3 regions of the Clostridium sp. BNL1100 genome follow, and region 1 is predicted to be linked to each of the others. Evidence: predicted binding sites of a transcription regulator. Region 1 holds the regulator's gene; each other region holds the start of a gene.
The links. Region 1 encodes LexA, which represses DNA repair genes until DNA is damaged. Its sites were predicted from a motif close to CNAACANNTGTTNG; they were not measured.
Positions count from the first base shown of each region.

Region 1 (4,300 bases):
ACAAGCATAGGCTTTCCCGGTTCCCTGGCATTTTCAGCCTCTTTACTTCTTGGCATTCCCAAAAAGCTAATACCGAAAAATTTAACAAAACAGAATGCAACCAAAGCCCCGGTTAAAGCAAGTGCAGCTGCAGCAACCATTAGGACTACAACCAGCAGGAAGCTTTGGGATGGTGCAAAATGGCTGATACTGCTAATAATCGTCCTAAAAATCATATATTCGCTTATGAAGCCGTTAAAGGGCGGTACTGCAGAAATAGAAAGGCAACCTATGAAAATAAACACTGAGGCTATAGGCATTTTTTTTATTAACCCGCCCAGTTTCTCCATATTTTTGGTATGCGCTGAATATTGAACTGCACCTGCACCCATGAAAAGCAGTGATTTGAAAACTGCGTGATTCAATGTATGCAGAAGTGTTGCCATTAAGGACAGCGAGAGCAGAAAATAATTACCCGAAGCTCTTGCAATAAGCATTATTCCAAGACCTGCCAAAATAATCCCCATATTTTCTATGCTGGAATATGCCAATAACCTTTTAATATTTGTGGTAGAAGCGATAGAATATGTAATTCCGATTAATGCTGAAGCAATACCTGTGCAAAGGACTACTACTCCCCACCACAAATCTCCAACAGGAAGAATGTTAAAAATAAATCTTATAAGGCCATAAACAGCCATCTTTATCATGACTCCCGACATCAAAGCTGATATATTGCTTGGAGCCACCGGGTGGGCATATGGCAACCAGATATGAACAGGAATAATACCTGCTTTGGTTCCAAACCCAATTAATAATAGAAGAAAAATGATATTAGCAGCACCTTGAGGTATGGATTGTAAATTAATTGATGTAAAATTAAAACTGCCTGTATACGCTGCAATCAAAACAAAGGCTGCCGTAATACAAGCTGTTCCGGTATAAGTCATTATAATGTATATCCTGCCGGCTTTCTGAACATCCTCTTTTTCATGCTCAAATATAACGAGAAAAAAAGAAACAAGAGACATCAACTCCCAAAAAACCAAGAAAAGCAGCAGGTTACTGCTTGAGACCAAAAGAACCATTGAAACAATAAACAGGTTGTACAAACAACCGAAAATAAATATATTTTTTTTGGAAAAGTAGTGGGACATATATGTATATGAGAATAACGAAACAATAAGTGCTATTATTGAAATAATCATTATAAAAAATGCAGATAGATTATCAATATTAAATTTTATAGTTAAAAAAGGAATATTTGTATTAAAATTTATATTTATTGATACGTCTCTGGAATATATCAACTTGTAAATCATTAAGAATGTAATTAAGCTACTTGCTAAAAGTGCAAAGGTATTTGACAATCTGTTGGACCACTTTGAACTTGAGAATGATGCTAGAGATGTCAATGCTCCGGTTATATACAAAATTACACTTACTATGAAGAACACTGCTATTTGATTTGACGACATGAACCACAAACCTCCAAAGAACCCCTTATTATAAAGACTTAATAAACACAGGTTATATAATACTACCATGAATTTTAAATGTCAAATAAGCACGATTCTTTGTTTGAAAATGATATTTTTTTATTTATCAAATCAAAAATTATTTCATTATATATTTATTTGTCGACCGGTACCAGTAGAGATACGTTCTCACTTAAATCACTTGAATTCATATGATTTATCTTTTTTATTAAATATATCTTCTTTCTGATATCAGTATTACCACCGTACTTCGAGGCTATAGACCATAAGGAATCACCCTTTCCTACCGTAACCGTAATGTATTGTTTATCAGTAAAACCTGCCACTGTGACTGTATAAATCAAAGTAAATGTAATAAATAGAGTAAAGAACAAAAAACTTAAAAATCTCTTCTTATTTTTTAAAACATATTTTTTTCTTGCCATATTAACCCTCCTCAATAGCAAACATACGTTCTTTATACTTATATTCTAAGGAACGTGTGTTCTTTTGTCAATAGTTTTTGGAAAAACATCCGAACATTAGTTTGATTTCCTGGTTTGTATGTGTTATACTATAGCAGTAATAACTGCACTTTTTGGATAATACGACTATTAAGACTTTTATTACATAAAAATATGAGCATAAGCTCAGGGAGGTCTTTATGGCAAAAAAGAATTCTAACAAACAACAGGAAATTCTTGATTATGTTTATAAATGTGTTCATGAAAATGGTTATCCGCCTTCTGTAAGGGAAATATGTTCAGCGGTAGGTTTTAAGTCAACTTCTACGGTACATTCCTATCTGCAAAAGCTTATTGATAGCGGACTTCTTCAAAAGGATCCTACTAAACCAAGAGCAATCAAAATTTTAAATAAAACAAACCAGGTTAAAGAAAGCCGTACCAGTAAAGATGGGTATTATACGTCCCGTGAAATGGTGGATGTTCCGGTTGTGGGAAGAGTTACTGCAGGCCAGCCTATTCTTGCCGTTGAAAACATTACGGATACTTTTCCCCTCCCTGTAGATTTCGTACAAAACAGCGATGCATTTATGCTCAGAATTCAAGGTGAGAGTATGGTAGAAGCAGGAATACTTGACAAGGACTTTGTACTTGTAAGACAGCAGTCTTCTGCCAATAATGGAGACATTGTTGTAGCCTTGATTGGCGATGAGGCCACTTGTAAAACCTTTTATCGTGAAAAAGACTACATAAGGCTTCAACCGCAGAACAGCAGTATGGAACCAATTATTGTAAAAGATGATTTGTCAATTCTAGGAAAAGTAATTGGTGTATTCAGACGAATGTAGCTATAATTCTTTACATAACAAATAAAAAACGCAAAAGGACAAATTTTTGTGATCCTCTTGCGTTTTATTATTTACATATTTTTAATATGTAGTATTATTCTTTTCCCTGCTCATTAAAAATAAGATTCACCGATTTCATTGGACTTATAGTGGAAATTGCATGCTTGTATACTAACTGCTGCTTTCCGTCACTGTCAAGAACCACAGTGAAATTATCAAACCCCTTAACCATACCCTTTAATTGAAACCCATTTGTAAGATAGATAGTAACAGCAATGTGTTCCTTTCTTACCTGATTCAAAAAAATGTCCTGCAAATTAATAGTATTCTTTACCAAAGTAATTCACTCCTTTGTTATATATATATTTATCCATAAGCTATCCCCACAAAAATCGGGCTTAACTTAAATTTGATATACTAAAACCACTCTTTTTTATTTTACTAGATAATGCCATTTCATGCAACAAGAATATAGTTCTACCAAGGTTTTTAGCCTTTTACGTATTCAAAAATCTCATTTATTACATTTATATTATTTCCAGAATTATCTATATTAAACCATTTAATTCCGTTAATTCTCTTAAACCATGTAATCTGTCTTTTTGCATATCTTCTGGTTCCCTGTTTTATGTTTTCGATTGCCTGCTCAAGTGTTATATTATTTCTCAAAAATTCCAGTATTTCTTTATATCCAATGCCCTGCATGGAAATTATGCTATCGGCATAACCAAGGTCTACAAGCCTTTTTACTTCATCTACAAGACCATTTTGTATCATAATGTCCACTCTTTTATTTATTCGTTCATATAAAACCTGCCTGTCCATATTCAAACCTACAAGAACAAATTGGTATCTGGGAGGTATACTCCTTGATATCTCATTATGATAAGAAATAGGCTTTTGTGTCTGATAGTACACTTCCAAAGCTCTTATTACTCTTTTTATGTTATTGGGGTGAATATTCATAGCTGAATCCGGGTCAACTTCCTGTAACTTTTTATGGAGATGCTCAGGACCTAATTCTTCTGTCTCTTTTTTTAAAGTTTCTCTAAGTTCCCAGTCGCTTTCACTTTCACTAAAGTTAATATTGTTTATCAAAGAACTGGTATAAAGTCCTGTGCCCCCTGCTACAATTGGCTGCTTACCCTTTTCAAGAATGATGTCTATATATTTTTCGGCCAGTTCCTTAAACCTTACAACATTAAAGTCCCCATTGGGAAGTACTTCATCAATAAGATAATGTTTTATACCCTGCATTTCTTCCTTGGTTGGTTTTGCAGTTCCAATATCCATATATTTGTAAATCTGCATGGAATCAGCAGAAATAATTTCTCCATTCATTCTTTTTGCAAGCTCAATTGATAAATTTGTTTTTCCTGATGCAGTAGGGCCAACTATTACTATAACTCGGTTCATAAGTTCCCTTTCTAAACAATTCTTTTAAACATTTTTTCTATTTCATACTTTGTCAGACGTATTACGGTAGGACGTCCGTGAGGACAGGTATACCGTCGCCCTGTATTGGAGAGTT
Region 1 covers NC_016791.1:2,328,717-2,333,016, forward strand. The annotation lists gene CLO1100_RS09650 (hydrogenase 4 subunit B) at 1-1,457, opposite strand, end outside; gene CLO1100_RS09655 (LysM peptidoglycan-binding domain-containing protein) at 1,613-1,903, opposite strand; gene lexA (transcriptional repressor LexA) at 2,122-2,769, shown strand; gene hfq (RNA chaperone Hfq) at 2,864-3,106, opposite strand; gene miaA (tRNA (adenosine(37)-N6)-dimethylallyltransferase MiaA) at 3,259-4,185, opposite strand; gene mutL (DNA mismatch repair endonuclease MutL) at 4,197-4,300, opposite strand, start outside.

Region 2 (4,300 bases), 370 kb from region 1:
ATCAACCGTAAGTGTTAATACTGATTTACCATTTTGTTCAGATTTTGTTGCCGTTGCAGCAGTTTCAACCTTACCGTTAACTAATATCTCAACCCCTGTATCACTCGGTGTTGGAGTTGCAGGTGTTGAAGGTGTTCCTGTTGAATCACCACCCCCGCTTGAAGGTGCTGAAGGTGTTACCTGATTAGATGGTGCCGACTCATTACCCTCTCCAGCCGCATTTACAGCCTTTACGGTAAAGGTATAGGTTGTACCATTGGTAAGACCTGTAACTATTATTGAATTTGTATTTCCAGTTGCTGTAATACTACCCGGAGTTGATGTTACGATATATCCTGTAATAGGGCTTCCTCCGTCAGATGCAGGAGCATTAAAAGTGACTGTCGCCTGTGCGTTGCCCGCAACTGCTTTAACAGTTTGTGGTACACCGGGTACGGTGTATAAAGCAGGTACATTATTTACAACATCCTGAAGTCCAAATGTTGCCAGTACTCCTGTATCTGCGGAAATTATACTTCCGGTTGCATAGGATATCTTAACAATCTGACCGTTTACAACAGGAGTTGCAAGAGTAAACTCCAATGTTGAATCAAAATCTGCGTTGGCAATTGATGTAACTACCGCCGGACTCCCGTCAACAGTTACAGTAAACTGACCTTGTCTTCCATCAGGCCTTGCCATCATGGTTTTATCAAAAACCGCAATTACTTTTGAACCAGATGTGTCTGTAGCGGCACTTTGAAATACAGGTGCAGCTGCCGGAACATTGGCTCCGATTACCTCTGTATCCATTGATGAGTTCCCATGCTTATCTGTAAGTTTTACTGATACTACACGGTTTCCGTTTCCTGCATTGATTGATTTAAAAAGTAAATGGTTTACCAGTTTACGAACATATTCATTTGTAGCGTTACTATTAAATGTTACAGTAAACAATGTATTACCTGATACCAGATATTTTGCGGTATTAGCACCTGCAGCTGCAGGTACAGACATTGTTCCGATAGATACCCCGGCTGCGGTAACATCAGTACCTGAGAAAGCTATTATGGGAGCTAATGTTGAATTTTCAAAAACCCCTAATTGGTCGTTCTCAGTTGCATTCCATTCTAATTTTACTTCCATTTTTCCGCCATCCCAGTCCTGATCACCATCACGATCATTTACAACTGCTCCGGCGCCAAACCAGCAATCGAATCCGCTTCCCAAATTATAAACATTTATATTATTATTCAGATCAATAACAGGTGCTGAATTGGATGGAGATATTTCTCCATTTGTTCCTACGTTGTTAGTTTTTGACAACAAGTTATCTATAAGGTCTATAGGATTTGAATTGAACATAATTCTTGTATCATCATCAAAACCGTCCCCATCAAAGTCACCATATGATGCCCCCTCTAAAACACTTTCTGAAAAAACCTGAGAGACTAAAACGCCATCATTTTGCAAAAGTAGTTTATCACCATACTTTAAATCCCATATTACAGTTCTCGACGCATTATCAGCTGAATCCACTATAAATGTATTCTGACCACCCAGACCAAAGAGGTTGTTATTTCCTGCACCTCCGTTAATTGTGTCGTTTCCGGCACCAAAGGTTGGATTGTTTAACAAAAGTGTCCTAAGTACTGATTCTGTAAAATAACCACGTACACTGCCTGTAGTGTCATTATATGTATGTTGGTTGGTATCTCCGTTTGCTCCGGTTAGTCCATTTGCATTATTGGCCCCTGCTCCTCCTGCGGCTCCTCCGAATCCTGCTCCACCACCTCCTGCGTATACAGAAGGTGCACCACCGGCACCAGGAACCCCATTTTCATTAGATGTTGTACTTGCCCCACCGGTTCCACCGTTTGTACCGCTTTGAATTCCTCCTGAATTACCTACTCCAGTGATAAGAGTTGCACCGGGGATACATGCTCCGCTTCCTCCGGCTCCGCCGCCTCCGCCGCCAATTCCGCCGATTCCACCTGCAGGAGGCTGTCCAAATATACCGCCTGCACCTCCGGCACCTCCGCCTCCTATTCCTCCATTTCCGGGATACCACCCAAGATAGTCCTGTCCGTTAAAACCATCGCCAAATATGACGTCATCACCGTCTCCGCCATTGATTATGTCAGCTCCACCGCCACCAACTCCTCCTCTGGGGTTGATTGAACCGCCCACGCTTCTGCACCCGGCTCCACCGCCGCTGCCATCTCCAAATATAACGTCACTTCCTATGGTCCCGTTAATTGTATCGTTATCCCCTCCGCCGTTACCTCCGGCACCCCCGGCAAAATTACTGCCACTGGCTCCTCCGCCTCCGCCTCCACTTCCATCACCTATAATATATTGACCTGGAGCAGATGCTGCATTTGCATTAAAAGGTACAACTAAGGTTGAGAGTGCCATAACCGCTGATAATGCAACGCTTAAAAATTTGGCTTTCCGATTGTGCATGTAATAGTCCTCCTTTTGGTGTGTATATTTCATAGCTTGTCAGTTGCCCCTCTTGCCTAATTACATGCATTAGAGTACAACTTAATTCCCATATACTTCTTCAATGGAAGGTTATGTAGATTTATTACTTATTACATTATCATTGCCATATATTTGTAATAAGTTTACATAATTTGCATCGACGAATGATATTATATTATAGAATATTTTAATAGTCTACATAATATCATGATAATTTTGTACAAAAAGCAAAACAATTTTAGAGATACACAATTTTACCTCTTTACAAGAACATTTGTTCGGATTTATAATGATTATACGAACAAACGTTCTGACTGGAGTGACCTTATGGATAGAGTAATTTTACACTGTGACCTGAATAATTTTTACGCTTCTGTTGAATGTCTGTACAATCCACAGTATAGGGATTATCCTTTAGCAGTATGCGGAAGCCAGGATTTGCGTCACGGAATTGTCCTGGCTAAAAATTATATTGCGAAAAAGTTTGGAATAAAAACAGGCGAGGCTATCTGGCAAGCAAAACAAAAGTGTCCCAATCTCGTTGTTGTTAATCCCAATTATGCTTTATACCTGAGATTTTCAAAGGAAGCCAGAGAAATTTATTCGAGATATTCCAACCTTGTTGAGAGTTTTGGCATAGATGAATGCTGGATTGACGTTTCCGAAAGCACCAAGCTCTTCGGAGATGGAGAAAAGATTGCAAATGAAATACGTGAACTTATTAAAACAGAGCTTGGTGTTACTGCTTCAGTAGGAGTGAGTTTTAATAAGATATTTGCAAAGCTTGGGTCTGATTTAAAAAAGCCTAATGCTACTACTGTTATTAATCAAAATAATTTTAAGGAAATGGTTTGGAAATTAAATGTTGGCGAATTGCTTTATGTGGGCAGGTCAACCCGTAGGAAACTTAATCAGGTCGGCATAATGACTATCGGAGACCTTGCAGGGACGCCTCTTTCTTTCACTAAAAGATATCTTGGAAAATGGGGAGAAACTCTCTGGAATTTTGCTAATGGCATGGACTATTCCGAAGTAACTGCAACAGATTACCAAGAAACTATAAAAGGCATAGGAAACAGCATGACAACCGCAAGAGACCTTGTAAACACAGAGGATGTTAAACTTACTTTTACTGTGCTGGCTGAAAGTGTTGCGGAAAGGCTTAGAAAACATAATTTAAAGGGTTCTACAATACAGATTTCTATTCGTGATAATGAGCTTGCATCAATTGAACGACAAGCAAAGCTCCCGGTTCCCAGCTATATATCCGGTGAAATTTCACGTAAAGCAATGGATATTTTTAATGCAAATTGGAATTGGCATAAGCCTATACGTTCTCTTGGTATACGTTCAACTGATTTGGTTACAGCGGATACTCATACCCAGCTTTCCTTTTTTGAGGATTATAATAAACGTCCACAATTGGAAACTCTGGAATTTAGTATTGATACTATTCGTAAAAGGTTTGGCCATTACTCTGTTCAAAGGGCAATTTTGCTTAAAGATAGTGCTCTTAACGCCAACCCAGTTGAAGACAATATTATTCATCCCGTTTCATTTTTTAGGTAAGGTGATATTATGAAGAAGGTTTTTGTACAATTAAATGCAACATTTTCTCCCAATGGTGAGCTGATACCTGTTTCCTTTATTTGGGAAGATGGATCAAAATATATAATAGACAAAGTATATGACCATAAAAAAGCGGCAAGCTTAAAAGTAGGCGGGCAAGGTATTCGCTACCGTTGTAAGGTTATGGGAAAAGAAGTATTTATTTTTTTTGAGGAAGGACGTTGGTTTGTAGAGGGCAAGTAGCTCTATCGTTTATAAAATATAA
Region 2 covers NC_016791.1:2,700,911-2,705,210, forward strand. The annotation lists gene CLO1100_RS21250 (S-layer homology domain-containing protein) at 1-2,445, opposite strand, end outside; gene dinB (DNA polymerase IV) at 2,794-4,035, shown strand; gene CLO1100_RS11430 (hypothetical protein) at 4,045-4,278, shown strand.
Region 2: a site for LexA is predicted at 2,734-2,747, ahead of dinB (DNA polymerase IV). Genes of this name have one in related genera too.

Region 3 (4,300 bases), 530 kb from region 1:
GTAAAGAGGGTTGTACTTCTCCATCCATATATACATCTGAGTTGGATATGATAATAAAGAAAGCATATGATGAGATAATAGTTAACCGTTCAGAAATTATACATGAAATGGTTACGATGTATTCAAACCTTGGAGCTCAATCCAAGATAAAAGAAGATATTGCCAAGGTTAAGACGGAGATTGACCAAATACTTAAAATGAAAGACAAGCTTTTGGAGTTAAGTATAAACGGAAGACTGTCTGATGACGAGTTTGAAAGAAGAAACAATAGGTTCAATGAGGATATTGATAAACTGAGTATAAGGTTAAAGGAACTGGATGAGGACGAATTGAAAAACAAAGAAATAAGTTATTCAGTTGAAATCTTACGAAAAATAATTGCGAAGGAAATTAATTATGATGATGGACTGGATAATAAATTAATAGAGTCATTACTAGAAAAGATTGAAGTATATAAGACAGACAAGAAAAACGAAATAGATTTGAAAGTATACTTTAAAGTATTGACAAAACCCTTTGATTATAAGATATTACGGGACCGAAAGAGTACTTCTGTTTGTTCCTCACAATACATATGATAAGGGCTGATATTGAAACAGAAATAGCACCTTTGGTCGGAACCGAAAAGCAATCTGAAGAGTTGGTTTCATACTTGCTAAAAGAATTTGAAAACGATACCGGCAAATTATGGGAGTCAAACATATTCGGAAAGTCTCTCCATGAACTCGTTAATGAGGGATTGCAGAACAAGCTTTTCAGAATGCCGGAGGACGCACAGCTCAAACTTCAGGAAACCTTGCAGAAAATAATAAATGAGGGCAGCGGCGGATTGATATGTATTATACTGTAGCTCACATTAAACATAAATAACAAAAAAAGATGATTCAATATAAAGAATCATCTTTTTTGGCGTATAAACATTTATACAAGCAGGTTAAATAAGACTCTGCCTGTTAATATATTTTCCTAACGGTTTATAAAGAGCACACAAAATAACAGATGTTATTATAAACTCCGGCAACATGTACTGACCGTTATAAATAAGAGAATAAAGGAAAATGTTCATTCCCTCGGGAGCATATGTATACCAAAGAATGATCCCGGAAAGAAAGTGAAACGCAAATCTGCCCAGCATTGCCAAAGCAGTACTTGAAATTATAGCAAATAAATTCTTTTTAAATATTCCGGCAAGGCCAAGGCAGCCGAAAGCAAAAATATAGTCAAGAAATATACCCAGGGGATGATAAGAAAATTTAGTTCCAAGAGCAAATTGTAGAAAACCGTAAACAAGTCCCACAAGAATACCGCGCTTTGTACCCCAACGAATTGCAAAAATAATTATTGGCACCATACTTCCCAGTGTTACAGAGCCTCCATAGGGCATTTCATATTTAATAAAACTGAGAATCTGTGCAAGAGCAATTAAAACCCCTGCTTCCACCAATATCCTGGTAGACATTTTTTCCATAATAGTATCTATTCCTTTCCCCAACGAAATATAAAAAATGCCATACCTGATCGAAAGCGCAGAGTATGACAAAATAAAATTCCTACGCTGGCATTATCCAGATCAGGTACATGGGTTTTAAGTAAAACATACTTATCTCAGCCGAATTATTTTCCAGCTCCCCGTTAATATTCAATTTTTTAACCAAAGTGATTATAGCAGATAGTTAAACAACTATCAACCTTTAAATTTACTCGTAGGTTTTTATAAAATATTGGCAAACAACGAACAAATGTTTGCATTTGTCTTATAATTTGATATAATAATAAAAGTGGTGAAAATATTAAGGATATAATTAGCGATATAGTTAAAATATAACATTTATGAAAAAGGTGTTTTAAATGATAAGGGATAATATTTTTATAAAAGGTGCACGTGAGCATAACTTAAAAAATGTAGATGTTGAGATACCAAGAGATAAATTTGTTGTTATAACAGGGTTGAGCGGTTCAGGTAAGTCTTCTCTTGCCTTTGATACAATTTACGCTGAAGGTCAGAGAAGGTATGTTGAATCACTCTCATCTTACGCAAGGCAGTTTCTTGGTCAGATGGACAAGCCGGACGTAGACTATATTGACGGTTTGTCTCCGGCAATATCAATCGATCAAAAGACAACCAGCAGAAACCCCAGGTCTACCGTAGGAACTGTAACAGAAATTCACGATTACCTCAGGCTTTTGTACTCGAGGATAGGAATTCCCCATTGTCCGAAGTGTGGCAAGGAGATTGCACAGCAAACTGTTGACCAGATGGTAGACCAGATAATATCTTTTGAAGAAGGAACCAGGATACAGTTGCTTGCTCCTGTGGTAAGAGGCAGAAAAGGGGAATACCATAAGCTTATAGAGGATGCTAAAAAAGATGGTTTTGTTAGGCTGCGTGTCGACGGGCAAATAGTAGATATAAATGATGAGATTAAATTAGATAAAAACAAAAAGCATAATATTGAAATAGTTGTTGACAGACTTGTAGTACGTGGAGATATACAGAAAAGACTTGTTGATTCATTGGAAACAGTGCTTCGCTTAAGCGGTGGTATAGTTATTGTAGATGTAATCGGTAAAGAAGAGATACTGTTCAGTCAGAACTTTGCATGCAGTGATTGCGGAATCAGTATAGAAGAACTTGTACCAAGGATGTTTTCATTTAACAATCCGTTTGGAGCATGCCAGACATGTACCGGATTAGGGAATCTTCTAAAGGTAGACCCTGAGCTTGTCATACCTGATAGATCATTGTCACTTACGAATGGTGCAATTAATGTTACAGGCTGGAATATTGAGAGTGAGGATGCATATACCAGGATGATATTCAACGCCCTGGCAAAACATTACAAATTTGAACTGGATACACCGTTTAATAAGCTTCCCGGAGAAGTAGTAGATATAGTACTTTACGGAACAAAAGGCGAAAAAATAAAAGTAGATTACGAAAGAGAATATGGTAAAGGATCTTATATGGCAACATTCGAAGGAATTATCAATTCCATTGAACGCCGTTACCATGAAACCCAGTCAGAAAGCATGAAGCAGTATTATGAACAGTTTATGAGCAACAACCCGTGTCCGGATTGTAAAGGTGCAAGATTAAAACCAGAAAGTCTTGCGGTTACAGTCGGAGGTAAAAATATACATGAAGTATCTTATATGTCTGTGGCTGATACAAAAGAATTCTTTGACAACATTGAGCTAAGTGAAAGAGATAAGATGATAGCAAACCAGATTTTGAAAGAGATTGCGGCCAGAATAGGCTTCCTCGTTGACGTTGGTCTGGACTATCTTACACTTTCAAGACCTGCTGGTACTTTATCCGGGGGAGAGGCACAGAGAATAAGGCTTGCTACTCAGATAGGTTCTGGCTTGATGGGAGTACTTTATATTCTGGATGAGCCCAGTATAGGACTGCATCAAAGAGATAATGAAAAGCTCCTGAAAACCTTAAACAGACTTAGGAACCTTGGAAATACGCTTATTGTTGTAGAACATGACGAAGATACCATGCATGCAGCAGACCATATCATTGACATGGGCCCCGGAGCAGGAATCCACGGCGGCCATGTTGTTGCTAAGGGAACACTGGACGAAATACTAAAATGTGAGGATTCCCTAACAGGACAATATCTCAGCGGACGCAAAAAGATAGAAGTTCCCCAAGGCAGAAGAAAACCAAATGGAAAATGGCTTGAAATTGTAGGGGCAAAGCAGAATAATCTGAAAAACATAAATGCCAAGATTCCACTTGGGGTATTGACATCAGTTACAGGTGTTTCGGGGTCCGGAAAAAGCACATTAATTAACGAAATACTGTATAACAGCCTTGCAAACCAGTTATACAGAGCCAAAGCCAAACCGGGCAATCATGAAACAATAAAAGGTTTAAAAAATATTGACAAGGTTATAAATATTGACCAATCACCAATCGGAAGAACTCCAAGATCAAATCCGGCAACCTATACAGGAGTATTTGATCTTATAAGGGATGTGTATGCTTCCACCAATGAAGCAAAGATGAAGGGATATAAAAACGGACGATTCAGCTTTAATATAAAAGGCGGTAGGTGTGAAGCCTGCAGTGGAGATGGAATTATAAAGATTGAAATGCATTTTCTTCCTGACGTATATGTTCCTTGTGAGGTTTGTAAGGGAAAAAGGTATAACCGGGAGACTCTGGAGGTTAAGTACAAAGGTAAAAGTATATCAGATGTGCTTAACATGACTATAGAAGATGCACTGGAATTCTTTAAGAATATCCCCAAAATACAAAGAAAATTGCAAACATTGTATGATGTAGGAT
Region 3 covers NC_016791.1:2,859,702-2,864,001, reverse strand. The annotation lists gene CLO1100_RS12200 (recombinase family protein) at 1-578, shown strand, start outside; partial or broken gene CLO1100_RS12195 (sporulation stage IV protein A) at 566-850, shown strand; gene thiT (energy-coupled thiamine transporter ThiT) at 935-1,468, opposite strand; TPP riboswitch at 1,530-1,642, opposite strand; gene uvrA (excinuclease ABC subunit UvrA) at 1,849-4,300, shown strand, end outside.
Region 3: a site for LexA is predicted at 1,733-1,746, ahead of uvrA (excinuclease ABC subunit UvrA). Genes of this name have one in related genera too.